3 regions of the Acidovorax radicis genome follow, and region 2 is predicted to be linked to each of the others. Evidence: predicted binding sites of a transcription regulator. Region 2 holds the regulator's gene; each other region holds the start of a gene.
What was found. The regulator sigma-54, encoded in region 2, starts transcription at its own class of promoters, with help from an activator protein. The targets are predictions, from matches to a motif close to TGGCANGNAANCTGCTTT.
Positions count from the first base shown of each region.

Region 1: KI609_RS01295 (TorF family putative porin) is a predicted target of sigma-54. The motif match lies at 1,544-1,561, and genes of this name have one in related genera.
Region 3: nirB (nitrite reductase large subunit NirB) is a predicted target of sigma-54. The motif match lies at 3,208-3,225, and genes of this name have one in related genera.

Region 1 covers NZ_CP075184.1:300,472-310,115, forward strand. The annotation lists gene KI609_RS01290 (YifB family Mg chelatase-like AAA ATPase) at 1-1,382, opposite strand, end outside; gene KI609_RS01295 (TorF family putative porin) at 1,597-2,307, shown strand; gene glnK (P-II family nitrogen regulator) at 2,438-2,776, shown strand; gene amt (ammonium transporter) at 2,815-4,236, shown strand; gene glcE (glycolate oxidase subunit GlcE) at 4,470-5,600, shown strand; gene KI609_RS01315 (YoaK family protein) at 5,680-6,465, shown strand; gene glcF (glycolate oxidase subunit GlcF) at 6,508-7,755, shown strand; gene KI609_RS01325 (ProQ/FINO family protein) at 7,845-8,783, shown strand; gene KI609_RS01330 (GyrI-like domain-containing protein) at 9,273-9,644, shown strand, end outside.
Region 2 covers NZ_CP075184.1:4,577,521-4,587,164, forward strand. The annotation lists gene KI609_RS20990 (acyl-CoA thioesterase) at 1-183, opposite strand, end outside; gene KI609_RS20995 (RNA polymerase factor sigma-54) at 318-1,913, opposite strand; gene lptB (LPS export ABC transporter ATP-binding protein) at 1,930-2,712, opposite strand; gene lptA (lipopolysaccharide transport periplasmic protein LptA) at 2,709-3,368, opposite strand; gene KI609_RS21010 (thiol:disulfide interchange protein DsbA/DsbL) at 3,666-4,322, opposite strand; gene KI609_RS21015 (SPOR domain-containing protein) at 4,457-5,113, opposite strand; gene argS (arginine--tRNA ligase) at 5,129-6,838, opposite strand; gene KI609_RS21025 (PsiF family protein) at 6,955-7,269, shown strand; gene KI609_RS21030 (DUF2214 family protein) at 7,402-7,848, opposite strand; gene KI609_RS21035 (dicarboxylate/amino acid:cation symporter) at 8,083-9,435, opposite strand.
Region 3 covers NZ_CP075184.1:3,568,962-3,578,605, reverse strand. The annotation lists gene KI609_RS16370 (type IV pili methyl-accepting chemotaxis transducer N-terminal domain-containing protein) at 1-568, opposite strand, end outside; gene nirB (nitrite reductase large subunit NirB) at 588-3,032, opposite strand; partial or broken gene KI609_RS16360 (PAS domain-containing protein) at 3,531-3,905, shown strand; partial or broken gene KI609_RS16355 (IS5/IS1182 family transposase) at 4,089-4,223, opposite strand; gene KI609_RS16350 (LacI family DNA-binding transcriptional regulator) at 4,479-5,504, opposite strand; gene KI609_RS16345 (gluconokinase) at 5,709-6,194, shown strand; gene KI609_RS16340 (TRAP transporter small permease) at 6,191-6,715, shown strand; gene KI609_RS16335 (TRAP transporter large permease) at 6,718-8,010, shown strand; gene KI609_RS16330 (TRAP transporter substrate-binding protein) at 8,078-9,097, shown strand; gene KI609_RS16325 (CBS domain-containing protein) at 9,442-9,644, shown strand, end outside.

The DNA of each region.
Region 1 (9,644 bases), 720 kb from region 2:
AACTTGGCCGCTGCTGCGTCCAGGTGCACGTGGTCGTCGATCTCCTGGCCCTGCAGCGCCTGGTTGGTTTTGCCCTGGCGGGCCATGGCCAGGGCCCGCGCACGCTCCACCCGCTCGCGCATGGTGGCCGTGGCCTCGCCTGCGGGTGCCTGCACCAGTTGGTCGGGCGGCAGGGCGGGTACTTCCACATGCAGGTCGATGCGGTCGAGCAGCGGGCCGCTGAGTTTGCCCTGATAGCGTGCCACCTGGTCGGGCGTGCACCGGCAGGCGCGCTGGGGCGAGCCCAGAAAGCCGCAGGGGCAGGGGTTCATGGCCGCAATCATCTGAAACCGGGCCGGAAACTCTGCCCGCTGCGCCGCCCGCGAAATGGTGATGTGCCCGGTCTCCAGGGGCTCGCGCAAGGCCTCCAGCGCTGCCCTGGGGAATTCCGGCAATTCATCCAGAAAAAGCACGCCCTGGTGGGCCAGCGAAATTTCGCCGGGCCGGGGTGGAGAGCCGCCACCCACCAGCGCCACCGCACTGGCGGTGTGGTGCGGTGTTCCGGTGGGCCGGCGGCCCCAGGTGTCGGGGCTGAAACGCCCGGCCAGGCTGGCGATGGCCGCGCTCTCTAGTGCTTCTTCGACCGTCATGGCAGGCAGCAGCCCCGCAAAACGCAGCGCCAGCATCGACTTGCCCGAGCCGGGCGGGCCTGCCATGAGCACGCTGTGCCCCCCCGCCGCCGCAATCTCCAGCGCGCGTTTGGCGGCGGCCTGGCCCTTGACGTCGGCCATGTCGGGGCCGGTGTTGCTCACCGCCATGGGGGTGGCCTGCAACCGTGTCCAGCCGTCGTTGGGGATATCGGCATCGCCACCAGCCACGCTGCCCGGTGGCAAAAAGGCCTGCACCACATCCAGTAGATGGCAGGCGCGCACCACTTGGGCGGCGGGCACCAGGGCCGCTTCTTCGGCGCTGCCGGGCGGCAGCACCAGTTGGGCGTCGATCTGCTGCGTTTGCAGCGCCAGGCTGGTGGCCAGCGCGCCCCGCACGGGGCGCAATTCGCCGGACAGCGACAGTTCGCCCGCGAACTCATACCCCGCCAGTTGCGCGCCATCGATCTGCCCGCTGGCCGCGAGGATGCCCAAGGCAATGGGGAGGTCGAAGCGGCCGGAATCCTTGGGCAGGTCGGCAGGGGCGAGATTGACGGTAATGCGCTTGTTGGTCGGGAACTCCAGCCCCGCGTTCTGCAGCGCCGAGCGCACGCGTTCGCGGGCTTCTTTGACCTCGACCTCAGCGAGACCTACCAGGGTGAAGCTGGGCAGGCCATTGGCCAGGTGCACTTCAACGGTGACCGCAGGGGCCTGCAGCCCCACAAGCGCGCGACTTTGCACCAAAGCAAGACTCATGAAGTAGTTTCTCCCCAGATGGGTGCGTTTTATGGGCTTTTAGTGCGTCCCGGCAACGCATTGCACCAGTTGGGTGCTGGGTGGCGGGCCCGCGTTGCCTGACTGTACCGGCGTTTGTTGTAACTCGGCGCAACAAGGCGAAGAGCGGTCGCCATGCAGTGTGGCACGGTCCATGCTTAAAGCGGTCATCCCTACTTTGTCCACCGGAGGAATCATGACCCACGCCATCATCAAGTCCCTGGGCGTTGCCCTTGTCGCAGCTCTTCCCCTGCTGGCCAGCGCCCAGCTCACTGGCAACATCAGCCTGACTACGAACTACAAGTTCCGTGGCCAGGACCAGGACACTTCCAAGGTCAAGACCGTCAAGCCAGCGATTCAAGGCGGGTTTGACTATGCCTTCGGAGAGTCCGGCTGGTACGTGGGCAACTGGAACTCCAGCGTGGACTGGCTGTCGGGCAATTCCATCGAGTCCGATCTGTATGGCGGCTACAAATTCAAGGCGGGTGGGGCGGATCTGGATGTCGGTCTGCTGACGTACATCTACCCCGGCAACAGCAACGGCAACACCACCGAGGCCTATGGCGCAGCCACCTTCGGCCCCGTGACCGCCAAGTATTCGCACACGTTGTCCAAAGACTACTTCGCCTACGCGGGGCCAGGCTTCAAGGGGCGCAACACAGGCTATCTGAACTTTGCGTTTGCGCAGGAAGTGGCGCCCAGCATCACGCTGAAGGCCTCGGTGGGTTTCACCCGGTTTGCGAGTGACATCACCGCGCCGAATTACATGGATTACAGCGTGGGCGCGGCCTATGACTTCGGCTCGGGCCTGTCGCTGGGCGGTGCCGTTGTGGGCGCCAACAAGAAGGACTTTTTCGGTCCCATCAACAAGTCCCGCGTGATCGTCACGCTGACCAAAACCCTGTAAATCTCGCAGGACTGACGCCGACAAGGATGCACAAAGCGCGTGCCCACAGGGTAAGCGTCTTGCCTGAACCCGTTTTGCGTCAGTCGTATCTCAATGGGCGCCAGCGGCGCCCCGACCGGAGGATTTCCCAATGAAAATGGTGACAGCCATCATCAAACCCTTCAAGCTGGACGAGGTGCGCGAAGCGCTCTCGGACATCGGCGTGCAAGGCATCACGGTAACCGAGGTCAAGGGTTTTGGCCGCCAAAAGGGCCACACCGAGCTATACCGCGGCGCGGAATACGTGGTGGACTTTTTGCCCAAGGTGAAGATCGAGGCCGCCATCTCGGACGACCTGGTCGAGCGCGTGATCGAGGCCATCGAAAACGCAGCACGCACCGGCAAGATCGGCGACGGCAAGGTGTTCGTGACCCATTTGGAGCAGGTGGTGCGCATCCGCACCGGCGAAACCGGCAAGGAAGCCCTGTAAGGGCCCGCCGCATCACACGAAACAAGAGAAGAAACGCCATGAAAAAACTGCTTGCTTCCTTTATCCTGGGGCTGAGTCTGCTGTCGGGTGGCTCGGCTGTGTTGGCCCAAACCCCGGTCAGCCCCGCCATCCCAGCCTCCGAGGCCACCGCGGCGCCCGCTGCTGACGCGCCTGCCGCTGCGGTCGCGGCGCCTGCGGGGGCAGCCCCTGTTGCTGCGCCTGCGGCCCCCGTGCCCAAGATCGACTCGGGCGACACCGCCTGGATGTTGACCTCCACCTTGTTGGTGATCTTGATGACCATCCCGGGCCTGGCACTGTTCTATGGCGGCCTGGGCCGTTCCAAGAACATGTTGTCGGTGCTGGTGCAGGTCTTCGTGATCTTCTCGCTGATCTCGTTGCTGTGGGCCATCTATGGCTATAGCCTGGCGTTCTCTGGCGAGGGCAAGTTCTTCGGCGGGTTCGACAAGATCTTCCTCAAGGGAGTGACCCAGGAGACCTTTGGTGCACTGATCACCATCCCCGAATATGTGTTCTTCGCGTTCCAGGGCACGTTTGCCGCCATCACCGTTGCACTGGTGGTGGGCTCGTTTGCCGAGCGCATGAAGTTCGCTGCGGTGCTGATTTTCGCGGTGCTCTGGTTCACTTTCAGCTATGTGCCCATGGCCCATATCGTGTGGGGCGGCGGTCTGCTGGGTGCTGACGGTGCGCTGGACTTTGCCGGTGGCACGGTGGTGCACATCAACGCCGGTATCGCCGGTCTGGTGGGTGCCTACATGGTGGGCAAACGCATCGGCTTCGGCAAAGAGGCGCTCACGCCCCACAGCCTGACGCTGACCATGGTGGGTGCATCCCTGCTATGGGTGGGCTGGTTTGGCTTCAACGCCGGGTCTGCCGGTGCTGCCAACGCCAACGCTGGTCTGGCATTCGTGAACACGGTGCTGGCCACTGCTGCAGCCACGCTGTCGTGGATCGCCGGTGAAGGCCTGCACAAGGGCAAGGCATCCATGTTGGGCGCGGCCTCTGGTGCGGTGGCAGGCCTTGTGGCCGTGACCCCCGCCGCCGGCTTTGTCGGCCCCATGGGCGCCATCGTGCTCGGCCTGCTGGCTGGTGTGATCTGCTTGTGGGGTGTGGGTGGCTTGAAGCGCCTGCTCAATGTGGACGACGCGTTTGACGTGTTTGGCGTGCACGGTGTGGGCGGCATTCTGGGCGCCATCCTGACCGGTGTGTTTGCGTCGCAAAGCCTCGGCGGCACCGGCGGCCTGACCCCCGACACCTTTGCCATGGGCGCTCAGGTGTGGATCCAGGTCAAGAGCGTGTTGTTCACCATCGTGTGGTCGGGTGTGGTGGCCTTCATCTCCTACAAGATTGCCGATCTGCTGGTGGGCCTGCGTGTCTCGGAAGAAGCGGAACGCGAAGGTCTGGACATCACTTCACACGGCGAAACGGCGTACAACCGCTGATACCGCTGGCATCCACGTGCTGCGGTGTCTGGTGGCACCGCAGCGTGGCAACAAAAACAAGCGAGTTACTCCTTCAGGTGTTTCGGCCCGCCGGCAACGGCGGGCCTTTTTGCGTAGACACGTTGGCCCTGCGGGTTTGCTTGCGCGGCCCACAGCGATTTGCACGGGGGGCGTTCAAAAAATTCACACGCTGTATCGGGCTGCCCTGCGGCCGCTGCCGCTACGATGCGCAGATGGATTCCACTCTTGCATCGATTGCTGACCGTGTGCGCGCCGCTGCGGCCGACCAGACCCCTTTGCGCATCCGGGGCGGGGGCACCAAAGACTTCCACGGGCTGGCCCTGCATGGCGAGGTGCTCGACACCCGGGGCCTCAGCGGCATCGTGAGTTACGAGCCCAGTGAGCTGGTGGTGACGGTGCGTGCCGGAACCCCCCTGGCCGAACTGGAAGCCGTGCTGGCCGGGAACGGGCAGTGCCTGCCGTTTGAACCCCCCCACTTTGCGCGTGGCCCCGAAGACGCGGCCACCGTGGGCGGCATGGTGGCTGCCGGCTTGTCAGGCCCGGCCCGCGCCAGTGTGGGCGCGGTGCGCGACTACCTGCTGGGTGTCACGCTGCTCAATGGGCGTGCCGAGCTGCTGACCTTTGGCGGCCAGGTCATGAAAAATGTGGCGGGGTACGACGTGTCGCGCCTTATGGCGGGTGCCTGGGGCACGCTGGGCCTGCTCACCGAGATCAGTCTCAAGGTGCTGCCCATCGCGCCCGCCGAGGCCACGCTGCGTTTTGAATGCAACCAGGCCGACGCCTTGCGCAAGCTGCACGCCTGGGGCGGGCAACCCCTGCCGCTGAACGCGAGCTGCTGGGTGCAGGACGGCAGTGCCGGTGCCGGCACGCTGTATGTGCGCCTTCGTGGCGCGGTGGCGGCGGTAGAGGCTGCCTGCCGGACGATGGGGGGCACCCGCATGGACAACGCCACCGTGGCCCCCGACTGGGCGGCCTGCCGTGAGCAGACGTTGCCCTGGTTTGCGGCCCGCGCCACACAGCCAGGCCATGCGCTGTGGCGGTTGTCCGTGCCCGCCACGGCCCCGGTGCTGGCCCTGCCCGACGGTGCGCAGCCGCTGGTCGAGTGGCACGGAGCGCTGCGCTGGGTGCAGGCGCCAGAATCCGTTGGCGAGGAGCTGCGCAAGGCCGCGCAGGCTGTGGGTGGGAGTGCTTCTGTTTTTATAGCGTCTAGCGCTTGTGCATCAAGCGCTAGCGGTGGTTTTGACCATGCATCACGGGCCGTGGGACAGATCCATGCGCGGCTCAGGCAGAGCTTCGACCCGGCGGGCATCTTCAACCCCGGCCGCATGGAGCGCGGCGGGTAGGCTGTCACCGCCTCCGTTCCATTTCATTTCATTTCATTCCACTGCAACGCCACCGTTCGCTCAACCGCCTTTCATCTGCATGCGTCGCCTTCGCCATCTCACCGGCCATCACCGCACTGTGGCCAGCAACCGCATGCTGGGGTTGCTGCTCGCGTTCAACGCCGGGGCTGTCAACGCCGGCGGGTTTCTGGTGGTACACCTCTACACATCGCACATGACGGGTTTTGTATCGATGCTGGCGGACAACCTGGTGCTGGGCAACATGGCGCTGGTGCTGGGCGCGCTGGGGGCGCTGCTGGCATTTATCAGCGGTGCGGCCACTACCGCCATCATGGTCAACTGGGCGCGCCAGCGCAAGCTGCACAGCAGCTATGCCATGCCGCTGCTGCTGGTGGCGCTGCTCATGCTGGTGTTTGGCCTGGTGGGGGCCATTACCCTCAACTGGCCCACCCCGTTTGCCGTGCCCATGACGGTGCTGCTGCTTTCTTTCATCATGGGGCTGCAAAACGCCACCGTCACCAAGATGTCGTCCTCGCAGATCCGCACCACCCACATGACGGGGATAGTGACAGACGTGGGCATCGAGCTGGGCAAGATGCTCTACTGGAACCGCACCGGCGCCCCGCCGGAGTCGCAGGTGCATGCCAACCATGTGCGGCTGCGGCTGTATGCCGGGTTGCTGGGCATGTTTCTGGTGGGTGGCGTGGCGGGCGCGGCGGGCTTCAAACACGTGGGTTTTGTGTTTGTGCTGCCTCTGGCGCTGTTGCTGCTGGGTTTTTCGCTGCCACCTTTGTGGGCTGACCGTGCGCGCCTGCGCCATCCATTGCGCAAGGCGCGGCCCCCCGTGTTGCCAGACGCGCATTGAGCCGGCGCCTTTCTTGTTTTCTTTTCTTTCCAGGCATGCCCCATGCAGACCCAACTTGTCCCTGAATACGCCGCCCGCGCCGATGGCCTCGAGGCCGAAGCCATTCTGCGCAAATGTGTGCATTGCGGCTTTTGCACCGCCACCTGCCCCACCTACCAGCTGCTGGGCGACGAGCTGGACGGCCCGCGCGGCCGCATCTACCTCATCAAGCAGGTGCTCGAAGGCGCCGAGCCCACGCGTGCCACGCAGAGGCACCTGGACCGGTGCCTGACCTGCCGCAATTGCGAAAGCACCTGCCCCAGCGGCGTGGAATATGGCCACCTGGTAGACATTGGCCGCAAGATCGTCGATGAAAAAGTGCCCCGTCCGCTGGGTGAAAAAACCTTGCGCTGGGCGCTGAAGGAAGGACTGCCCTCGCCGCTTTTTGCCCCTGCCATGAAAGCCGGGCAATTGGTGCGTGGCCTGCTGCCCGCCGCGCTCAAGGCCAAGGTGCCTGCCCCCCAGCCGTCGGGGGCCTGGCCCACGCGCCAGCATGCACGCAAGGTGTTGTTGCTGGCCGGTTGTGTGCAGCCCGCCATGATGCCCAACATCAACACCGCCACCGCGCGCGTGCTCGATGCGGTGGGTGTGCAGACCGTGATTGCGCCCAAGGCCGGTTGCTGTGGCGCCGTGAAGTTCCACCTCAACGACCAGGAAGGTGGCAAGGCCGAAATGCGCGCCAACATCGACGCCTGGTGGCCGCTGGTGGAGCAGGGCGTGGAGGCCATTGTCATGAACGCCTCGGGCTGCGGTGTCACTGTCAAGGAGTACGGCCACATCCTCAAGGACGACGCCCAGTACGCGGCCAAGGCCGAGCGCATCAGCGCCCTCACGCGCGACCTGTCGGAGCTGTTGCCCGCCATGCTGCCCGAGCTGGCCGACAAGCTGCAAGGCCGCGTGCAGCAGCCCGACACGCTGTACGCCTACCACCCGCCCTGCACCCTGCAGCACGGCCAGAAGCTGCGCGGCGGCGTCGAGTCGCATCTGAACCAGTTGGGCTTCAGGCTGCGCACGGCGCGCAACGAATCCCACCTGTGCTGTGGCTCGGCGGGCACCTATTCGGTGTTGAACCCCGAGCTCTCGTACCAACTGCGCGACCGCAAGCTGGGGGGGCTGAGCGAGGCTTTTGGCGCACAGCCGCCCGACATGATCCTGTCGGCCAACATTGGCTGCATTACGCACCTGCAAAGCGGCACGGGCATCCCCGTGCGGCATTGGGTTGAAGTGCTGGACGAGGCGCTGCAAGCGTGAGTCCATGGCCTGCGCATTGCCATGGTTTGGAGTGTGTGCGCCCAACACTGGCATGATTGAGGGTTTTGTTGCCCCCCAATCGCACCCCCATGATCGACTCTGTGTCCGCCCAAGAACAACCGAACGCAGCCCCTGCCGCACCGCTGGCAGCGCCTGCCTCCGCCGAGGTTGCCTCTGGCGCAGCAGCACAGGCGCCCGAAGCGGCACCTGCACAAGCCGCATCGACGGATGGGGCCGCACCCCGCCCGCGTGCCGACGGTGCACGCCGTGGTGGGCGTAACCGGCGCAATCCCGGTGCGCAGCAGGCGTCGTCGGGTGTGGCGGATGCTTCGGCGCCCGGCGCCCCTCGCGCGCCCCAGCGCGTGCACCCGGCGCTGGAGCAGCTGGCCGCGCTGTACCCGCATCTGTTTGGCGCGGTGTTCCGCCCTCTCAAACGCGGCATCTTCCAAGATCTGCTGGCGGCACACCCCGAGATGTTCAAGCGCGATGCGCTGAAGGTGGCGCTGGGCATTCACACCCGCTCCACGCGCTATCTGCAAAGTGTGGCCGCTGGCGACAAGCGCCACGACCTGGCCGGTCAGCCCGCGGAAGACATGGCCCCCGAGCATGTGCACCACGCGCTGCTGGAGGTGTACCGCCGCAGGAGCCACAGCAAGGCCCGCGCTACCGAAGACCTGCTGCCCAAGCTGCGCAACCGCATGATGGCCGCGTTCGAGGCCTCGGGCCTCACGCGCGAGGCCTACACCGAGCTGGTGCAAGGCCGCGACGAGGCGGCCAATGCCATCCTCGACGAGGCCTTTGCCGAGTGGGCAGCCCGCAATGCCAAGGACGAAGCGCTGCTGCGCGCGTTTGAGGCCAGCGGCCAGACGCTGGAGGCCTTCGCCGACATGTACGGCATGGTGGCCCGCACGGTGGGCCAACAGATCGAGCGTGCGCGCAAGCTGGCGGCGGTGGCCGCAGCGACAACTGCCACTGCAATCGCCACTGAAGTCGCCGCAACGCCCGCAACACCTGCCGACGAGGCCTGAGCTGGCCAGAGCCGTGGGCTGCGGCATGCCGCAGCCCATCGGTGCGTGCTGGGCCACCGCGTGACGCGGCCAGCCATTCCCCCCCCTTTCCCTCCCTTTTCCCTTGCCTCGCTGATCCAGCGTCTTGCGCGCAGCCGTGCTCCACAGGCTCCGTGCTTTTTGCGCCTGGGATTTCCAGGCCGGGTGAGGTGGTACGTGCCCCCGTCACGGATGTCGGGTGCGTTGCCGCTCACTGAGGGCAGCCCGGGTGTCCGTATGCCCGTGTGCCAGCATGCCCGTGCGCCTTCGCCAGAGGGCAGGGCCAAACCGTCGGTGTGCTGGCCTGCGCGCCGCGCGCCGGCTGGTTGCCCGGGCGCACGGAATGCACCGCGCGTGCAGGTCGTGGGCATCCCTGCTGACATGAGGTTGTCAGTAGCGCGGCGGCACTATCGCGGCCCACACCAACGTTCTCATACCTTCACCGTCCAACCACCGGCAAGGGCCCTGCACATGATGACCTCACCTTTCAGCACCCACATGGGCGCATTCAGCGTCGCCGGCCTGTCCGTGCGCACCCGCAACAGCGACGAAATGAACCCTGCCACGGCCCGCATTGGGGACCTGTGGGAGCGGTTTTTCAGCCAGAGCTGGGAGCGCAGCCTGCCCGCGCGCGGCGCCGCAGACGATCGCATCTTCGGGGTCTACAGCGGCTACGAATCCAACGAACACGGCGCGTTTGACGTCACCGCGGGCGTCGCCGTGCCGCCGCCCATCACCCCGGTGGCCGGGGCCGTGCAGGTGAACGTGCAGGCAGGGCACTACCTGGTGTTTGTCGGCCAGGGTGAGATGCCGCAGACGGTGATAGAGGCATGGAAGGATGTC
Region 2 (9,644 bases):
CAAACCACCCACGTCGGCCTCAGGGTAACCCAGCGACTGGAAAAACCGCACGCGCGCTTCGGACACGAGGCTCAGCAGTTGCGCGTTGTCCAGATGCCCGCCTTGGTTGACGTGGCTGATGTAGATCTGCATTTCGGTGGCAAAACCGAAGTGCGAATGGAGGTCAAAAACGATGCGTGCCATGGGCGGTGTCAGAGGGAAAACGTACGGGGATACAGGGCCAGCTCGTTAGGTGCGGCACTGGCGCCACTTGGCCGAGTGCTGCGCACTTGTAACGTGCGCCGCGCCTTCATGCGCGCCGCCCTGAAAGAAATCGGCTACAGCGCCTTGCGCAGATTGGCTGGCGCAATTTTGAGCGCCTCGCGGTATTTGGCCACGGTGCGGCGCGCGCATTCAATGCCCTGCTCCTTGAGCATTTCGGCGATCTGGCTGTCGGACAATGGTTTGGTGGGGCTCTCGGCCGCCACGAACTGCTTGATGAGCGCGCGCACGGCGGTGCTCGATGCATTGCCACCGGTCTCGGTGCCCAGGCCCGATCCGAAGAAATATTTCAGCTCGTAGGTGCCAATCGGCGTGGCCATGTATTTGGCGGTGGTGACGCGGCTGATGGTGGATTCGTGCAGGCCCAACTCATCGGCAATGTCGCGCAGCACCAGGGGGCGCATGGCCAGCTCACCGTGGGTGAAAAAGTTCTTTTGCCGCTCGACGATCGCGCGCGACACACGCAAGATGGTGTCAAAGCGCTGCTGGATGTTCTTGATGAACCAGCGCGCCTCCTGCAGCCGCTGCTGCATGCCCTGATGGCCCTCGCCGCCCTTGTGGCCGCGCAGGGCGCCAGCGTAGATGTCGTGCACGCGCAGGCGCGGCATTACGTCGGGGTTGAGGCTGACGATGAAGTTGTGCTGACCATCGCGCCCATTGGCACGCCCGGCTTTGCGCACAATGACGTCGGGCACGATGATGTTGCGCTCCACATCCACGAACCTGCGCCCGGGGCGGGGCTCCAGCCGCGCGATCAGGGCCATGGCGGCGCGTGTGCGCTCCTCGCCATCGCCACACAGCTGGGTGAGGCGGCGGATGTCGCGGCGGGCCAGCATCTCCAGCGGCTGCTGGCAGATGCGCAGCGCGGTCTGCACGGTGTCGGGGTCGGCATCACCGTCGCCGTCTTCTCCGCGGGCCAATGCGTTGAGCTGCAGCGTGAGGCATTCGGCGAGGTTGCGAGCGCCCACCCCCGTGGGTTCGAGGCTTTGCAGCAGGCGCTGGGCCACGGTAAATCGGTGCACCAGCTCTTCGATCTGTGCCAGATCATCGGGACCGGCCAGGCTGATGGCGAGCTCTTCGAGTGAATCTTCAAGATAGCCGTCGTCGGTGAGCGACTCGATGAGAAACCTCAGCGCGGCGCGGTCGATCTCGGACAGGCGCAGCGCCAGCGCCTGGCGATGCAAGAAGGCCGTCAGCGACTCGTGTGAGCGGGCCAGCTCGGTGGCGTCGGCCTCGTCGCCTTCGGAGTCGTTGCGATTGCGGGCGGGCGCATCGCCGCCCCATTCGGCGTCGTTGGGAGCCATTTCCACGGTGCCGTCGCCGTTCCAGTCGGGTTCTTCAGCGCCGCCGCCTGAAGATTCAGCATCATTTTGGCCCTCAGCGCTTGTGGTGATTGCGCTAGCAGCTCCTAAATAAAGAGCATCATCGGCGCTGTAGTCGTCGGCCTGCGCAGGCGTGTCGGCCGCGTCCAGGCCAAACTCTTCGCGCGGTGCCTCTTCGTCCGTGCGGTCCAGAAAGGGGTTTTCGTCGAGCATCTGCTCGACCTCTTGCGACAGTTCAAGCGTGGACAACTGCAGCAGCCGAATGGACTGCTGGAGCTGGGGTGTCAGTGCAAGGTGCTGCGAAACGCGCAGCGAGAGACCAGGCTTCATTGCGTGAGGACCATGCTCACATGCGGAAATGTTCGCCGAGGTAAACGCGCCGCACCTCGGGGTTGTCCACGATCTCTGACGGTGTGCCCTGGGCCAGCACGCTGCCATCACTGATGATGAAGGCGTGGTCGCAAATGCCCAGCGTCTCGCGCACGTTGTGGTCAGTGATGAGCACCCCGATGCCGCGCGCCTTGAGAAAGCCGATGATGCGCTGGATCTCGATCACGGCAATGGGGTCGATACCGGCGAAGGGTTCGTCCAGCAGGATAAAACGCGGCTGCGTGGCCAGGGCGCGCGCAATCTCGACACGCCGGCGTTCGCCACCGGACAAGGCCAGCGCGGAGGAGTCGCGCAGGTGCTCCACGCGCAGTTCCTGCAGCAATGCGGTGAGGCGCTCTTCGATCACCGCACGCGCCAGAGGCTTGCCGTTGTCGTCATGCTGCAACTCCAGCACGGCGCGCACGTTCTCTTGCACCGACAGCTTTCTGAAGATGGACGCCTCTTGGGGCAGATACGACAGCCCCAGGCGAGACCGGCGGTGGATAGGCATGTCAGCCACCGAGTGCCCATCGATGCGGATGTCGCCGGCATCGCTGCGCACCAGCCCGACGATCATGTAAAACGACGTGGTCTTGCCAGCGCCGTTGGGGCCGAGCAACCCGACAACTTCGCCTTTTTGCACGACCAGCGACACGTCCTTGACCACCTTGCGGCTGCCATATGACTTGGCAAGATGCTGCACTTCCAGGCGACTGCCCGGCCGGGAGTCAGCGCCGGACACCTCAGGCCGCGCGCTCACTTGGCGCCGCCGCTGAGGCTGTTGCTCGGCCGCAACCCCGGGCCCGACGAGGGTGCTGCGGGCGAAGGGGCGGCAGCACCGGGCGGCGGATCCTTGGGCGCGAGCACTGCGCGTACGCGGCTGCCAGGGGTGGGCACATCACCGGCTGCATTGGTGGAGCGGGTACGCTGGCCGTCCACTGTAAACACGTCCGTGAGGTTGTTGTAGACGATCACGGCACCGGTGATCTCATCGCTGAGCGCGGAGCCCCGGTAGCGGCGCAATTCGGCGCGGGTGATGAAACGCACGTTGTCGGCCTTGCCGTCGTATTCGATGGTTTCGCTTTCTCCCTCGATGAACTCATCGGGGGCGCCCGGCAACGTGTCGCGCTTCTGGCGGAAAAACGCGCGTTTACCCGCTTCTGCCGTGACCACGCCGTACTGGTAACCGTCAGCGTCCTGGCGCACATCCAGCCGCGCACCGCGCAGCACGATGGAACCCTTGGTCATGACCACGCGGCCCGTGAACACGCTGGTCTGCTTGAGCTCATCGTGGCGCAGGGCATCCGCCTCGATGTTCATGGGCTTGGCGCGGTCGGCCTTTTCGGCATGGACGGCACCATGGACACCGGCCAAGGCCGTGAGCAGGAGGATCGGGAGGAGGCTGCGATTTTTCATAGGGCACGAATCTTGCAGTCATTGTAGCCACCAAGGGCACCCACCGTGCAATAAAAGCCCCCCATTCACCACAGAGCATCTTGCGTGCACAAAGCGGCAGGGGCTCGTCACCGCCGGGAGGGGTATAAAAAACAAAATGTTCCCGCGCTGAACAGCGTACCCCCGCCCGAAGGGGCCGCTTTTTTTGTTTTTTGTCTTGGAGTGGCCCGGCCACAAAAAAGCCCGCGCGAGCGAGCAGTTTTGAGGGGGTATGTAGCCGCCACAGGTTGCAACGCCTGCGTGCGGCCACTGGAACATTCAGCCTTTGCGGGCCGTCGCAGCCAAGGATTCCACCACCTGCAGCACGGTCTGCATGCTGCCCGCCATGGTGCCGTCGGTGTAGTACTTGCCCGCCACACCCATGGACGGAACGCCTTCCACCCCATAGGCATCCTGCAACTGGGAAGCGCGGCGCACCTGGTTGGACACGCTGAAGGAGTTGTAGACCTCCTTGAACTTGGCAACATCCAGGCCCTGCTTGCCGATCCAGGCAAAGATTTCATCATCCTTGGCAAGTTTTTGCTTTTCCACATGGATCGCACGGAACACTTTGACGTGGACATCGTCAAGCTTGCCCATGCCTTCGAGGGCGTAATACAACTTTTGTTGTGGCACAAAGCTGGCATTGAACGCCACAGGGACGCGGCGGATGGCCAGGTCCTTAGGGGCTGTTTTCACCCAGGCATCCAGCGTGGGTTCAAAAGCGTTGCAGTGGGGGCAGCTGTACCAGAAGAACTCGATTACATCGACCTTGCCAGCAGGCGCCTCGGGTGCCACGGGCTTGTCGAGCCGCTTGTAGTCTTTACCCTCTTTGAACTGGCGGGCCTGGGCCAACGCCGCAGGGGCCATGGGCAGCGTCAGGGCAGAAGCGGCAACCGCAGAGGCGGTAGACAAAGAAAACTCACGGCGTTTCATGAAAAAGACTCTCCTGGTTCAGTATGGGGAATGTGAGCCATGCCCACGCAAAAAGTTCAGACCTCACCAACACACGCCCGGCCCAGGCATTGACAACGCGGTGGAAGCAACCGGGCCATTGATTGGCTGGCGCGCTAGCGCTGCACGCGCACCAGCGCAGACTCTACCCCGGCAGTGACAAGTTTGTCTTTGAGCTGCTCGGCGTCGTCACGCTTGGTAAAGGGGCCTACACGCACGCGAAACACGGGCCGGCCATTTTGCTCACGCTCGCTCACACGGGCCTCCCACCCCAGCATCGCCAGCTTGGCGCGTTGCGCATCGGCGTCGGGCTGGGTGCGAAACGCACCGGCCTGCACAAAATAGTCAAACGGGTCCACATTGCCCTTGGCCGCAGCCTTGGCCACGGCCAGATCGCCCAGCGGGTCTGCGCCCGGTTTGCTCTCGGCTTTGGCGGCTTCAGGCTTGCTGGCGGCCGGCTTGGGAGCCACTGGCGCGACAGCAACGTTACCAGGCGCGGGCGCCGACGCCACACCAGCCACGGCGGGCGTGGCGGCGGGCGCTGGGGTCACGGGCCGCGCGGGGTTTTTGCCATAGAGCGGGGCGTTGGGGTCCCAGTTCTTGTTTTTCTGGGATTCCGCGGCATCCATGTCGACACCCCGGCCATTGCCCTTGTTGAGGAAGGGCACGGGCACCTTGGTCACGTAGACCGCCACGGCCAAAGCGGCTCCCAGGCCCACAATGACACCGACGATGAAGCCGATGACGGTCCCGCCTGTCTGTTGCTTTTTCATAATCTAAGTTATTGCTCACATTCTGGCTGGGGCTGAAACTCCCAGCACGGCCAAACCATTGTGCAATACCTGCGCCGTGGCGGCGACAAGGGCCAGACGCGCGCGCTTGACGATTTCATCGTCCACCAGGATGCGCTCAGCGTCGTAATAGCTGTGGTAGCTGGCGGCCAGATCGCGCAGGTAGAAAGTCACATCGTGCGGTGCTTCACCGTCGGCCGCGGCCGTGAGCATTTCGGGGTACTTGGCCAGTTGCAGCATCAGCGCCTGGGCTTGGGGGCCCTCGAGGGCCGACAGATCCACATCCTTGAGCGACGCCACATCGCCGCCACCGGCTTCTTGCCAGGCGCGCAGCACCGAGCAGATGCGCGCATGCGCGTATTGCACGTAATACACCGGGTTGTCGTTGTTCTGCGCCACGGCCAGGTCCACGTCGAAGGTGTACTCGGTATCGGGCTTGCGGCTGAGCAAAAAGAAACGCACAGCGTCCTTGCTGGTCCATTCGATCAGGTCGCGCAGCGTGACGTAGCTGCCCGCGCGCTTGCTGATCTTGACCTCTTCGCCGCCCTTGACCACGCGCACCATGGTGTGCAGCACGTAGTCGGGGTAACCCTGCGGGATGCCCACATCGGCCGCCTGCAGGCCGGCGCGCACACGGGCGATGGTGCCGTGGTGGTCGGTGCCCTGGATGTTCACCACCTTGGTAAAGCCACGCTCCCACTTGGCGATGTGGTAGGCCACGTCGGGCACGAAGTAGGTGTAGGTGCCGTCCTGCTTGCGCATGACGCGGTCCTTGTCGTCGCCGTAGTCGGTGCTCTTGAGCCACAGCGCGCCGTCCTGCTCGTAGGTCTTGCCATTGGCGATGAGCTTGTTCACCGTGGCCTCGACACGGCCGCTCGTGTACAGGCTGGACTCGAGGTAGTACTCGTCAAACTTCAGGTTGAAGGCCTGCAGGTCCTTGTCCTGCTCGTTGCGCAGGTAGGCCACGGCAAATTGGCGGATCGATTCGAGGTCTTGCACGTCGCCACTGGCGGTGAACTCGCGGTCGTCGGCCTTGACGGTCTTTTTGGCGAGGAAGTCGTTGGCGATGTCCTGGATGTAGTCGCCGTTATAGAACGCCTTGCTCGCAGGGTTCTCTGGGTCGATGGGCCAGCATTCGTCACCAGGCTTGAAGCCCTTGGCGCGCAGCTGGGTGCTGTTGGTCAGCGTCTGGATCTGCACGCCCGCGTCGTTGTAATAGAACTCGCGGTGCACCTTCCAGCCCTGGGTGGCAAAGAGATTGCAGATGGCATCGCCCAGCGCAGCCTGGCGGCCGTGGCCCACATGCAGGGGGCCCGTGGGGTTGGCCGAGACGAATTCGACCAGCACCTGCCGGCCATTGCCAGCCTGGTGGCCAAAACGCTCACCAGCGGCCAGCACCTCGCGCACCACTTCCTGCTTGGCAGCGGGCTGGAGACGGATGTTCAGAAAACCCGGCCCGGCAATGTCGATGGCCTGCACCCAGCGCGCAAAGGCAGGTGTGGCCTCCAGCGCCGCCTTGAGCTGCTCACCCAGCGCACGCGGGTTGAGCTTGAGCGGCTTGGCCAGCTGCATGGCGGCGGTGCACGCAAAGTCGCCATGGGCGGCCACCTTGGGCGATTCAAAAGCGGCGCGCGCAGCGGCGCCGGGAGACAGTTTTTCCAGCTCGCCGGCGAGCGCCGCGAGCAATTCCAGTTTGACGGAGAGCATGTGCGGATTCTACGGGTCGGCCGTCATCCGGATTCTCGTCCCAGGCGTTATGCTGTACAGCCCGTCTTGGGTGGCACTTCACCCAGGGGCTCTGTCCCACCTTGCAGGAGCATTACATGAAGAAACTGCTTTCCCTGATGACCGCGATTGGCCTGACCCTCTCCATGGCCACGGCACATGCTGCCGATGCCCCCGCCGCCGCCGCCTCCGCGCCAGCCAAGGCCCCCACCACGCAGCAAAGCAAGATGAAGACCTGCAATGCCGAAGCCACTGGCAAGAAGGGCGACGAGCGCAAGGCCTTCATGAAGGAATGCCTGTCTGCCGACAAGCCGGCAACGCAGCAAACCAAGATGAAGACCTGTAACGTGGATGCCAAGGGTAAAAAGGGCGATGAGCGCAAGGCCTTCATGAAGGAATGCCTGAGCAAGTAATCGCTCAACCCACGCATTGCTATCCCAAAGCCCGCCGGTGCAATCCGGGCGGGCTTTTTTCATTTCAAAACACGCATCGGCCGAGCCAGACAGCGTTCAGTCTGACCGGCTAACGCACGCCCATGGCAGCGCTTACCAGCCGCGGGCCCAGAAGACGGCAATCACCGCCACCACCGGCAATACGTGCGACTGGGTCATCACGAGGCGGCGCACCTTGGCGACCTCTGGCGCACCGGGCAGGGCTCCCGTGCTCAGCAGGTCGCGACGCCAGCGGCGAAAGGCGAGCGATGGAACGAAGGACAAGATGACCATGGCCAGAACGATAGTGATCTTGATGTGAAACAGCGGCTGCGAGAGGTACCACGACGCACCCTTGACCCCCCAGATGACACGCGCTATGCCGCTGCCGATCATCACCACCCCCGCCACGCCATAGATCACATCGAGCCGGGCCAAGCGCTCGACCACGGCGGCGTTGAGCCATTCGATGCGGCACAGCGCGGCCTGGCTGGACAAAAAGACCACAAAGGTCAGGATCGCCACCACGTGCAGGGCGGCCAGGATGGCTTCGAGGGTCATGAGCGTTCCTTGTAATGCCCTGTATCCATTGAAGCGCCGCTGTGAAACACGCGGATTGGCAGAGACAGGGTTGGCAGATATTGTGCTTGAACGAGCCGACCCCAGCCCTGCACCCTGCACATGCGGCGAGACGGGCTCAGCGACACTCGTCCATACCGCGGTGCCGCCTTCCCCAAAAAAAACGGTGCGTGCCCGAAGACACGCACCGCTGCGAACGCAGTCGCAGAGACGGGATCAGGCCACAGCGCGGGCCCCGGCGCCCACGGGCGCGGCGGCGATGGCGGTATGAGGGGCCGGCAGTGCATGGCCGTTCAAGGCGGCATCCAGGCGGTCGTGGTCCAGCGCGTTTTCCCAGCGCGAGACCACCACCGTCGCCACGGCGTTGCCGATGAAATTGGTGAGCGAACGGCATTCGCTCATGAAGCGGTCCACGCCCAAGATCAGAGCCATGCCGGCCACCGGCACTTCAGGCACCACAGCCAGCGTGGCGGCCAGGGTGATGAAGCCAGCGCCCGTCACACCGGCTGCGCCCTTGGAGCTGAGCATAGCCACCAGCAGCAGGGCCACCTGATGGCTCAGTGTCAGGTGGGTGTTGGTAGCCTGGGCAATGAACAGGGCAGCCAGCGTCATGTAGATGTTGGTGCCGTCCAGGTTGAACGAGTAGCCTGTGGGAACCACCAGGCCAACCACCGACTTGCTGCAACCGGCTTTTTCCATTTTTTCCATCAGCGAAGGCAGGGCCGATTCGGATGAGGACGTACCCAGCACCAGCAGCAGCTCGGCCTTGAGGTAGCGGATCAGCTTGATCACCGAGAAGCCACACAGGCGAGCCACGATGCCCAGGATCACCACAACAAAAAGGACCGAGGTGAGGTAGAACGAGCCCACCAGCCAGGCCAGATTCACCAGCGACCCGAGGCCAAACTTGCCGATGGTGAAGGCGATGGCACCAAAAGCGCCCAAGGGCGCGGCCTTCATGAGGATACCCACCAGCTTGAACACAGGCGCCGTGAGCGCTTCCAGAAAGCTCAGCACGGGCGCACCACGGTCACCGACCATGGCCAGGGCGGTGCCAAACAACACCGCCACAAACAGCACCTGCAAGATGTTGTCCCCCACAAACGGGCTCATCAGCGTCTTGGGAATGATGTCCATCGCAAACCCCACCAGCGTGAGCTCGTGCGACTTGGCCACATACGACTTCACTGCGGTTTGGTCCAGATCCGCGGGGTTGATGTTCATGCCCGCACCGGGCTGCACCACGTTGGCCACCACCAGGCCCACGATCAGGGCCAGGGTGGAGAAGAACAGGAAGTACGCCATGGCCTTGCCGAACACACGGCCCACCGTGCGCAGGTGGGTCATGCCCGCAATGCCGGTGACGATGGTCAGGAAGATCACCGGCGCAATGATCATCTTGACCAACTTGATGAACGCGTCACCCAGCGGCTTGAACTCTGTGGCGAACGCCGGCTCGAAGTGACCGAGCAGCACGCCCAGAACAATGGCCACCACCACCTGAAAATACAGTTGTCGATAAAAAGGCAGCCGTACGGAGTCGGCGGGTTCGGCATGAATGACGTGCATAAAAGGGGGCTCCAGAAGTCACGGTGACAGCACCTTCGGGGGTGTGTCGAGGGTGCCGTTTGTACCGCTGCACGCTTTTTGTGCCGATAACCTATTGGTATTAGTCTGTGACGCGCTCATAGGCAGCCACCCGGCAAACCGAGGGTAAACACCAATGTCGCTGCCGGTTGCGGCACACTCCCCATGCGCCCGCCGACGTGTCCTTTGAG
Region 3 (9,644 bases), 1.0 Mb from region 2:
CGATTTCGGTGGTGGCGGTGGCGGTGTCCACCCCCAGCATGGCCGACAGGCAGAACTTGGCCATGCGCTGGCTCAGCATGCGCTGGCGGCCTGCCACGTTGACCAGCTTGCCCACGGGCTTGCCCGAGGCCGCCTCGTACTGCACCGTGCCCTGGTGGGCCAGGGCCAGCACCTTGGCGTCGGTCTGCAGCAGGGCGGCAGTGCCGTCGCGCGATGGGGTGGAGCCCAGCAGGGCGGCCTTGTGGTCGGCCCAGGCGCCTTCGAGCTTCACATAGGTGTCGCGGATGGGGGCCGACGGTGCATAGGCCTTGAGCTCACCCAACTGGCGTTCGAAAAGGGCCATGGATTGGTCCAGCACGGTGCGGGCTGCCGGGGTGTCGGCTTTGTGGGCCAGTGCCAGCCAGGCCTTGCTCATGCGCTGGCTCAGCATGCGCTGGCGGCCTGCCTTGTTGATGGCGTCGTTCAGATCGGCGACCTGGGCGTGGGCTGCGCCCGCAGGCATCAGCAAGCCCATGGCACCCCACGCGGTGGTGCAGCTTGCAGCGGTCAAAAGAGTGCGGCGATGCATGTGGTGGCTCCCGTGGTGGTCAGGCGCCCAGGGGCACAAACTGGCGCGTGTCCACCGCTGCCTTGTCAAACTCGAACCAGGGGTCGGGCTCGCCGTCCAGCGCAAACTGCAGCTGCTCCCACAGCGCCTTGCGGCCTTCGTGGTCTTCGAGAATGCGCTTTTTCACATAGTCCAGGCCCACGCGGCTCACGTAGTGCACGGTGCGCTCCAGGTACCAGCCTTCCTGGCGGTACAGCTCGCAGAACGCGCCGGTGTACTCCAGCACTTCCTCGGCGGTTTTGAGCTTGGTGAAGAAGTGCGCCACCTCGGTCTTGATACCGCCGTTGCCGGCCACATACATCTCCCAGCCGCTGTCCACGCCGATGATGCCCACGTCCTTGATGCCGGCCTCAGCGCAGTTGCGCGGGCAGCCCGACACTGCGAACTTCACCTTGTGCGGTGCATACATGCGCCACATGGCGCGCTCCAGATCTTTGCCCATCTGGGTGCTGTCCTGGGTGCCCATGCGGCACCATTCGCTGCCGACGCAGGTCTTGACCGTGCGCAGCGCCTTGGCATAGGCATGGCCGCTGGGCATGCCGATGTCCTTCCACACATTGACCAGGTCCTCCTTCTTCACGCCCAGCAAATCGATGCGCTGGCCGCCCGTGACCTTGATGGTGGGGATGTTGTATTTGTCGGCCGCATCGGCAATGCGGCGCAGCTCGTCGGCCGTGGTCTCTCCCCCCCACATGCGGGGGATGACGCTGTAGGTGCCGTCTTTCTGGATGTTGGCGTGGCTGCGCTCGTTGATGGCGCGGCTTTGCGGGTCGTCCTTGGCGTCCTTGGGCCAGGTGCTGATCAGGTAGTAGTTGACGGCGGGGCGGCAGGTGGCGCAGCCGTTGGGCGTCTTCCACTCCATAAACTTGAACACGTCGCCAATGCTGAGCAGCTTGTTGGCGCGGATCGCGTCGCGCACCGCCTGGTGGCCGTGGTCGGTGCAGCCGCACAGGGCCTTGGTCTTGGGGGTGGCGCTGTAGTCGCCACCGGCGGTGAACATGATGATCTGCTCGACCAGCCCGGTGCACGAGCCGCACGATGCGCTGGCCTTGGTGTGCTTGCGCACTTCATCGAGCGTGAACAGGCCTTTGTCCTTGATGGCCTTGCAGATGGCGCCCTTGGTCACGCCGTTGCAGCCGCAGACCTCGTCGCTGTCGGCCATGGCGGCGGCCTTGCTCTGGCCCTGGTGGCCGGTGTCGCCCAGGTGCGATTCGCCAAACATCAGCTTGTCGCGGATGTCGCTCACGCTGCGGCCGTCGCGCAGCAGCTTGAAGTACCAGCTGCCGTCCACCGTGTCGCCATACAGGCAGGCGCCCACCAGCTTGTCGTCCTTGATGACGAGCTTTTTGTACACGCCGCCAAAGGGGTCGCTCATCACGATCTCTTCGGTGTGGTCGCCGCCCTGGAAGTCGCCTGCGCTGAACAGATCGATGCCCGTCACCTTGAGCTTGGTGGACGTGAGCGAGCCCTGGTAGCGGCCGATGCCGAACTCGGCCAGGTGGTTGGCCAGCACCTTGCCTTGCTCAAACAGCGGGGCCACCAGGCCGTAGGCAATGCCTCGGTGCGCGGCGCATTCGCCCACGGCGTAGATGCGGGCGTCGGTGGTGGTCTGCAGGGTGTCGCTCACGACAATGCCGCGGTTGACGTGCAGGCGCATCTTTTCGGCGAGCTGAGTGTTGGGGCGGATGCCCACGGCCATCACCACCAGGTCGGCGGGCACCTCGGTGCCGTCCTTGAACTTGACGCTGGCCACGCGGCCTTCGGCGTTGCCCACCAGCTCTTGGGTCTGCGCTTTCATCAAGAACTGCATGCCGCGCTCTTGCAGCGACTTTTGCAGCATCTTGCCGGCCACGTCGTCCAGCTGGCGCTCCATCAGCCAGTCGCCCACATGCACCACGTTCACTTGCATGCCGCGCTTCATCAGGCCGTTGGCGGCCTCCAGGCCCAGCAGACCGCCGCCGATGACCACGGCGTGTTTGTAGGTGGCTGCCGCGTCGATCATGGCCTGTGTGTCGGCAATGTCGCGGTAGGCCAGCACGCCCTTGAGGTCCTTGCCGGGGATGGGCAGGATGAACGGGTTGGAGCCCGTGGCCATGATGAGGCGGTCGTACTCGGCGGTGATCACGTCACCGTCCTTGCTGGTGGCGCTCACCACCCGGCGCACGCGGTCCACATCGGTCACGGTGAAGCCGGTGTGCAGCGTGATGTGGTGGTCGGCGTACCACGACCAGTCGTTGAGGATGATCTCGTCGATCGTCTGCTCGCCCGCCAGCACGGGCGAGAGCAGGATGCGGTTGTAGTTGGGGTGGGGTTCGGCCCCAAACACCGTGATGTCGTACAGATCCGGGGCCATCTTGAGCAGCTCTTCCAGCGTGCGCACACCGGCCATGCCGTTACCTACCATCACCAGCTTGGGTTTTTTCATCGTGAGCCACTCCGTCGGTTCTATCGCCTGGGCGATTCGAAAAACAAAAAAGGCGTCCGCACGATGCGCCGCCGAAGTCTCGGAACCGCATGTGGGGACGCCTTCGTCCTGGCAATCCGTCTGCGCGCCGTTGCACAGGCGGGTTGCGTGACCCTTTCGGGTCGTTGCCTGCGGATAAGCAATGGCCATGCCAGTGTTTTGCACCGTGTTGGGTGCCGGGGCCAGGACGATGGGTGAAAGCGCCGCCGCAAGAGGGGGCCGCCGTTGGACGCCGGGCCGGCTGGCCGCCCTCCATCAGTGCGGTGCCCGCTCGGTGGCTTTGTGTGTAGGCGTTTGCACCACGACGGTGACACTTTGCGTGGATTGGCGACTTCTCTATTTGTAATCGAATGTTTTCAGCATTACGATGAATTGGGCGTTTCAATTGGGCGCTTCAATCGCGCGGCTTACCGCATCCATCATCCGGATGGCGCGCATCTTTCAGATGGAGGGGGTTTCATGCGCGTCAATCTGCCGGTCAGCACCCACGAATATGCGTTTCCCAAAGGCCAGACCCTGGTGTCCACCACCGATCTCAAGGGCCGCATCCTGTACTGCAACCCGATGTTCATCGAGGTCAGCGGGTACGACAGGGATGAGCTTCTGGGCCAGCCCCACAACATCGTTCGCCACCCCGATATGCCCGAAGAGGCCTACCGGGACATGTGGCAGACCATTGCCAGCGGCCTGCCCTGGTCGGCCGCCGTCAAAAACCGGCGCAAGGACGGCAGCTTCTATTGGGTGATGGCCAATGTCACACCGCTCATGCAGGGCGACCAACCCACGGGCTACATGTCGGTGCGCACCGAGGCCCGGCGTGAGCAGATCCAGGCAGGGGTGTTGGGCTGGGCTTGATTGATTTAGGTGTTTTATGGCTCTAGGGAAGCTCTTCACGAATCGGTTCTGGCTATGTCACAGCGATGCCTGAACTAAAACAGCACTCGCTTTGAGTAATGAGGCGTGCGCAGCGCACCCAGCAGGCGTTTGGCGAGGGCCATTGCCCCTATATCGGAGGCTTTACGCCCCCTGCACGCGCACCTGCCCCATGCAGGCCAGCAACTTGTGCCTTGCCATCCACAGATTGCCCAGCGCAAACAGCGTGACGATCTGCGCCGTGTTCTTCATGAGCCCCCGGTAGCGCACCTTCACGTAATGGACTGCGCAAGGGGTGGTTCAGCGACACGCGGGCGGGACCGCCGCCTCGGTCTGGTGGGGTCGATTTCCTGCGCGGGCAGGCGTGCTTGGAAGCCGGGCCCATACAGCGCAAAAAGCGCAATGACTCTCAAAAAGATAGCTGCTAGCGCTTATTTCATAAGCGCTAGAGGCCAGAAACACTCAAACAATTCAAAACAAACCTCGACCCACGTTGTCACGCATCGGTCACCCCCTGGTCACGCGTCCGGCCTGTCACGTGCTCGCTCGCACCGTCAGCTCAAACCCCAGGTCGACCGAGTTGCACTCAGGCACTTCGCCGCGCATCAGCGTGAGCAGCATGCGGGCGCTGGCTTCGCCCATCGCTGCGCGGGGGGTGCGCACGGTGGTCAGCGGCGGGGGCATCTGGTCGCTGCCCGCCAAATCGTTGAAGCCTGCAATCGCCACCTGGCCAGGCACGGCGATGCCCATGCGCTGCGCGGCCAGCAGGCCGCCCTGGGCCAGGTCGTCGTTGCAGAAAAAAACGGCATCCACGCCCGGCCGGGTGCGCAGCAATTCCTCCAGCAACTCACCGCCCAGCCGCATGGACGAGGGCTGCGCGCTCAGCAGCTCCAGCTTGGGGTCATACAGGCCCGCGTCTCTGAGGCAACGGCGGTAGCCCTCGGCGCGTTGCATGGTGCGCGGGTCGAGCTGCGCGGCCACAAAAGCGACCTTGCGGTAGCCCCGCGCCAGCAGGTGGTCGGTCATGTCGTGGCCTGCGTCGTGCTGCGAAAACCCCACGCAGTACACGCCGGGCGCCGACGTCATCTCCATCAGGTGCACGCAGGGCACGCCACTGGCGGCGATGAGGTGGCGCGCGGTTTCGGTGCGGTCAAAACCGGTCACCAGCAGGCCGGCGGGGCGGTGCGCCAGATAGGTGCGCAAAAGCTGCTCTTCTTCTTGCGGGTCGTAGTGGGTGACGCCGATCAGCGCCTGGTAGCCCAGGGGCACCAACGTGCGGTGCACCGATTCGAGAACGTCCACAAACAGCGCGTTGGACAGCAGCGGCACCAGCACGGGCACCTGCACGCTGCGCTGCGATGCGAGCGCGCGCGCGGCCGGGTCGGGCACGTAGCCCAGTTGCTCTGCCGCTTCCTTGACCCGCAACACCAACCCATGGGCCACGCCCCGCTCTCCGCGCAGCGCGCGGGACGCCGTGATCGGACTCACTTCTGCGGCCTTGGCCACGTCAGTCAGCGTGATGCGCCCGCTGGAGCGGCGTTTTGTCTCGGGTTTTTTCAAGGGATTACCCTTATTGGGATGGGTGTTGATTTGGGTAGGATAGCGCTGTCCAAAACCTTGGGCAAGGCTGCAGACCGCTTTATCGCATGTTTGGCGCATTTGCACTGGCTTTTGCAGGCACCCTGTACGGGTGCTTTTTTTGTGGATCAATGGGATAGCGCTACCAATATGAGTTTTTTGCCATCATCGGTTTTTCTGGTGGTCATGGGTGTGGCCGGCTGCGGCAAGTCCAGCGTGGGTGCCGCGTTGGCTCAGGCCGAAGGCCTGCCCCTGATCGAGGGGGATGACCACCACAGCCCCGCCAGCCGCGAAAAGATGCGGCGCGGCATCGCCTTGACCGACGCAGACCGCGAGGGCTGGCTGGCCACGCTGGGGCAGTTGCTGCAGGCGCAACCGCACGGGGTGGTGCTGACGTGTTCGGCCCTCAAGAAGGTGTACCGCGACCGTTTGCGCAGTGCCTGCCCCGGGCTGCGTTTCGTCTTTCTGGAGATTGACCGTGCGAGTGCCGGGCAGCGGGTGGCGGCCCGTGCGGGCACCCATTTCTTTTCGACCGCACTCGTAGACAGCCAGTTCGCCACGCTCGAATCGCCCGTGGGCGAGGCGGGCGTGCTGCGGCTGGATGCGTTGCTGGATCTGTCCACATTGCAGCAGCAGGCTTCGGCCTGGATTGCCACGAAGGAGGTTGCATGAGCACCCCATTGAATCCCGAGGCGGCGGCCGCTGAGCCCTTGAGCCGATTCGCCAGAACCTCCCAGGTGTTGATAGCGGGTTGCCTGGGCGTGATGGCCGTGGCCGTGTTCGTCAACGTGGTGCTGCGCTACGGCTTTGGCAGTGGCATCGCGGCGAGCGAAGAGCTCTCGCGCCTGCTGTTTGTCTGGATGGTCTTCATCGGTGCTGCGGCGGCCTACCCGGCGGGTGAGCACATGGCCTTTACCAGCCTGGCGGGGCTGCTGGCCAAACGCCCGGTGGCCTTTGGCGTGTTGACGGCGGTGATCCGGCTGCTGGTGATTGCCGCAAGCGCCATGCTGGCCTGGGGAGCCTGGCAGCAGGTGGTGGTGGGCATGGAGAGCCGGTCGGTGGTGATGGCTTACCCGGCGGCCCTGCTGCCGCTGCCCGCCTTGTTGTGTGCGTTGGCCATCGGCGTGATGGCGACCATCGAATTGATTCAACGCAAGCCGCTGGACCTTGGTCACGGCGCCGAGGTGGAGTGACCATGGGACCCGAAGCACAGGCTTTTATTGTTTTTTCGCTGGGCATGCTGGTGCTCATGGGCACGGGCATGAACATGGGCCTGGCGCTGGTGCTCACCGGCGCCGCCATGGCCTGGGTGCTCGATTTTTTTGACACGCAGCTCCTGGCCCAGAACCTGGTGGCGGGGGTGGACAGCTTTCCGCTGCTGGCGGTGCCGTTTTTCATCCTGGCGGGCGAGCTCATGAACTCGGGCGGCATCAGCCGCCGCATCATCGACATGGCGCAGGCCTGGGTGGGCCATATCCGTGGCGGGCTGGGCTACGTGGCCATTGGCGCGGCGGTGCTCATGGCGAGCATGAGCGGCTCTGCCCTGGCCGACACGGCCGCACTGGCCACCATCTTGCTGCCCATGATGCGCCAGCAGGGCTACCCCATGAACACGTCGGCCGGGCTGATCGCGTCGGGCGGCATCATTGCGCCCATCATTCCGCCGTCCATGCCGTTCGTGATCTATGGGGTGACCACCAACACCTCGATCTCGGCCTTGTTTGTGTCGGGCATCGTGCCGGGGCTGATGATGGGTGGGGGCCTCATCTTTGCGTGGCGCTGGGTGCTGCGCGGCCTGGACCTGCCGCAGGGCGAGCCCTTGCCCGTCAAGGACCGGCTGAGCGCCACGGTGCGTGCCTTCTGGGCCATGCTGATGCCGCTCATCATCATTGGTGGCATGAAGTCTGGCGTTTTCACCCCCACCGAAGCCGCCGTGGTGGCTGCGTTCTATGCACTGGTGGTGGCGTTGTTCGTCCACCGCGAAATGAAGGTGGCCGACATTTACGGCGTGCTGGTGCGCGCGGCCAAGACGACGTCCATCGTGATGTTCCTGTGCGCTGGTGCCCAGGTGGCCAGCTACATGATCACGCTGGCCGACCTGCCCACGGTGCTGACCGGCTGGCTGGGCCCGCTGGTGGAGAACCCGCGCCTGTTGATGGCCGTGATGATGATCGTGCTGGTGCTCATCGGCACCGCGCTCGACCTCACGCCCACCATCCTGATCTTTGCGCCCGTGATGCTGCCCATCGCCGTCAAGGCGGGGATCGACCCGGTGTACTTCGGCCTGATGTTCGTGCTCAACGGCGCCATCGGCCTCATCACGCCCCCCGTGGGCACCGTGCTCAACGTGGTGGCCGGGGTGGGGCGTATCTCGATGCACAGCGTGATCAAGGGCGTGAACCCGTTTTTGCTCACCTATGTGCTGATTCTTGCGCTGCTGGTCGTGTTCCCGCAGCTCGTGACCGCACCCGTGCTGTGGATGCGGTGATGGCGTTTGCCCCCTCTTTTCCCCCTCTTTTCCCGTGCCTTTCTTTCCCTTGCCAATGGAGACAACCATGAAAACTTTCCGTCGCACCCTGCTCGCCGCCCTGTCAGTGGCCGCGCTGGCTTGCTCGTTCCAGGCCGCCGCGCAAGACTTCAAGCCGCGCATCGTCCGCTTTGGCTACGGCCTCAACGAAGCGTCCAACCAGGGGCGTGCCACCAAGCTGTTTGCCCAAGAGGTCGAAAAAGCCTCGGGCGGCAAGATGAAGGTGCGCGCCATTGGTGCGGCCGCCCTGGGCTCTGACGTGCAGATGCAGCAGGCGCTGATCGGCGGCGCGCAGGAGATGATGGTGGGCTCCACCGCCACGCTGGTGGGCATCACCAAGGAGATGGCGATCTGGGACACGCCCTTCCTGTTCAACAACACCCACGAAGCCGACGCGGTGCTGGACGGCCCGGTGGGGCAGCGCGTGATGGACAAGCTCCAGGAAAAAGGCCTGGTGGGCCTGGTGTATTGGGAGAACGGTTTTCGCAACCTGACCAACAACAAGCGCGCCATCACCAAGCTTGAAGACATGGACGGCGTGAAACTGCGCGTGATGCAGAACACCGTGTTCCTCGACAGCTTCAAGACCCTGGGCGCCAACGCGGTGCCGCTGCCATTCTCGGAGCTGTTTACCGCGCTCGAAACCAAGACGGTGGACGGCCAGGAGAACCCCTACAACACCATCTTGTCGAGCAAGTTCTATGAGGTGCAGAAGTACCTCACGGTGACCAACCACGTCTACAGCCCCTGGATCGTGCTGGTCAGCAAGAAATACTGGGACGGCCTCTCGAAGGCCGAGCAGAAGGTGCTGCTCGACGCCGCCAAGAAGAGCCGCGACTTCGAGCGCCAGGACACCCGCGATGAGGCCAACAAGGCGCTGGCTGACCTCAAGGCCAAGGGCATGCAGATCAACGAACTGTCTGCCACCGAGGCCAGCCGCATGCGCGACAAGCTGGGCGCGGTGAACGCCAGCATTTCCGCCGATGTGGGCGAGGGCTTGTGGAAAGACGTGCAGGCTGCGGTAGCAAAGGTGCGCGCGGGCAAATAAGCCTGGCCATTGACCTGCAGACGACCCGCAGACGACCTGCAGACCGGCGCCTTGCCGGGTCTGGTGGTCTGGCGGGCAAAAAGGGGCTCCCCACGCGGGAGCCCCTTTTTTTATGCCCGCCCGCTGGTGAGCCAGTGCTTGCTGTGCGCCTGGGGCATGCCGCACCCCGAACCCTGTCCCCGAACCTCAATTGCAACAGCAGGGCAACACTTGCGTCGAAGTTGCCGTGCCCACCCCCATTCGCGAGATATCGGGCTTGCGCGGGTTGCGTTCGCAAGCCTTATGGGCTGAAATCAGGCGGTGGTAGGTGTTTCAACTTTCCAACTTTCAAGAGGGAGGTTCCAATGACGGTTGTTGCCAAGATTCTTCAATCCAAGCCCGACGCCATCGTGCACACCATCGCGCCGCAGGCGTCGGTGCTGGATGCGCTCAGGCTGATGGCGGACAAAGGCATTGGCGCCCTGGTGGTCACCCAGGGGGATGCCATTGTGGGTATCGTCACCGAGCGTGACTACGCCCGCAAGATTGCCCTGCTGGGGCGCACATC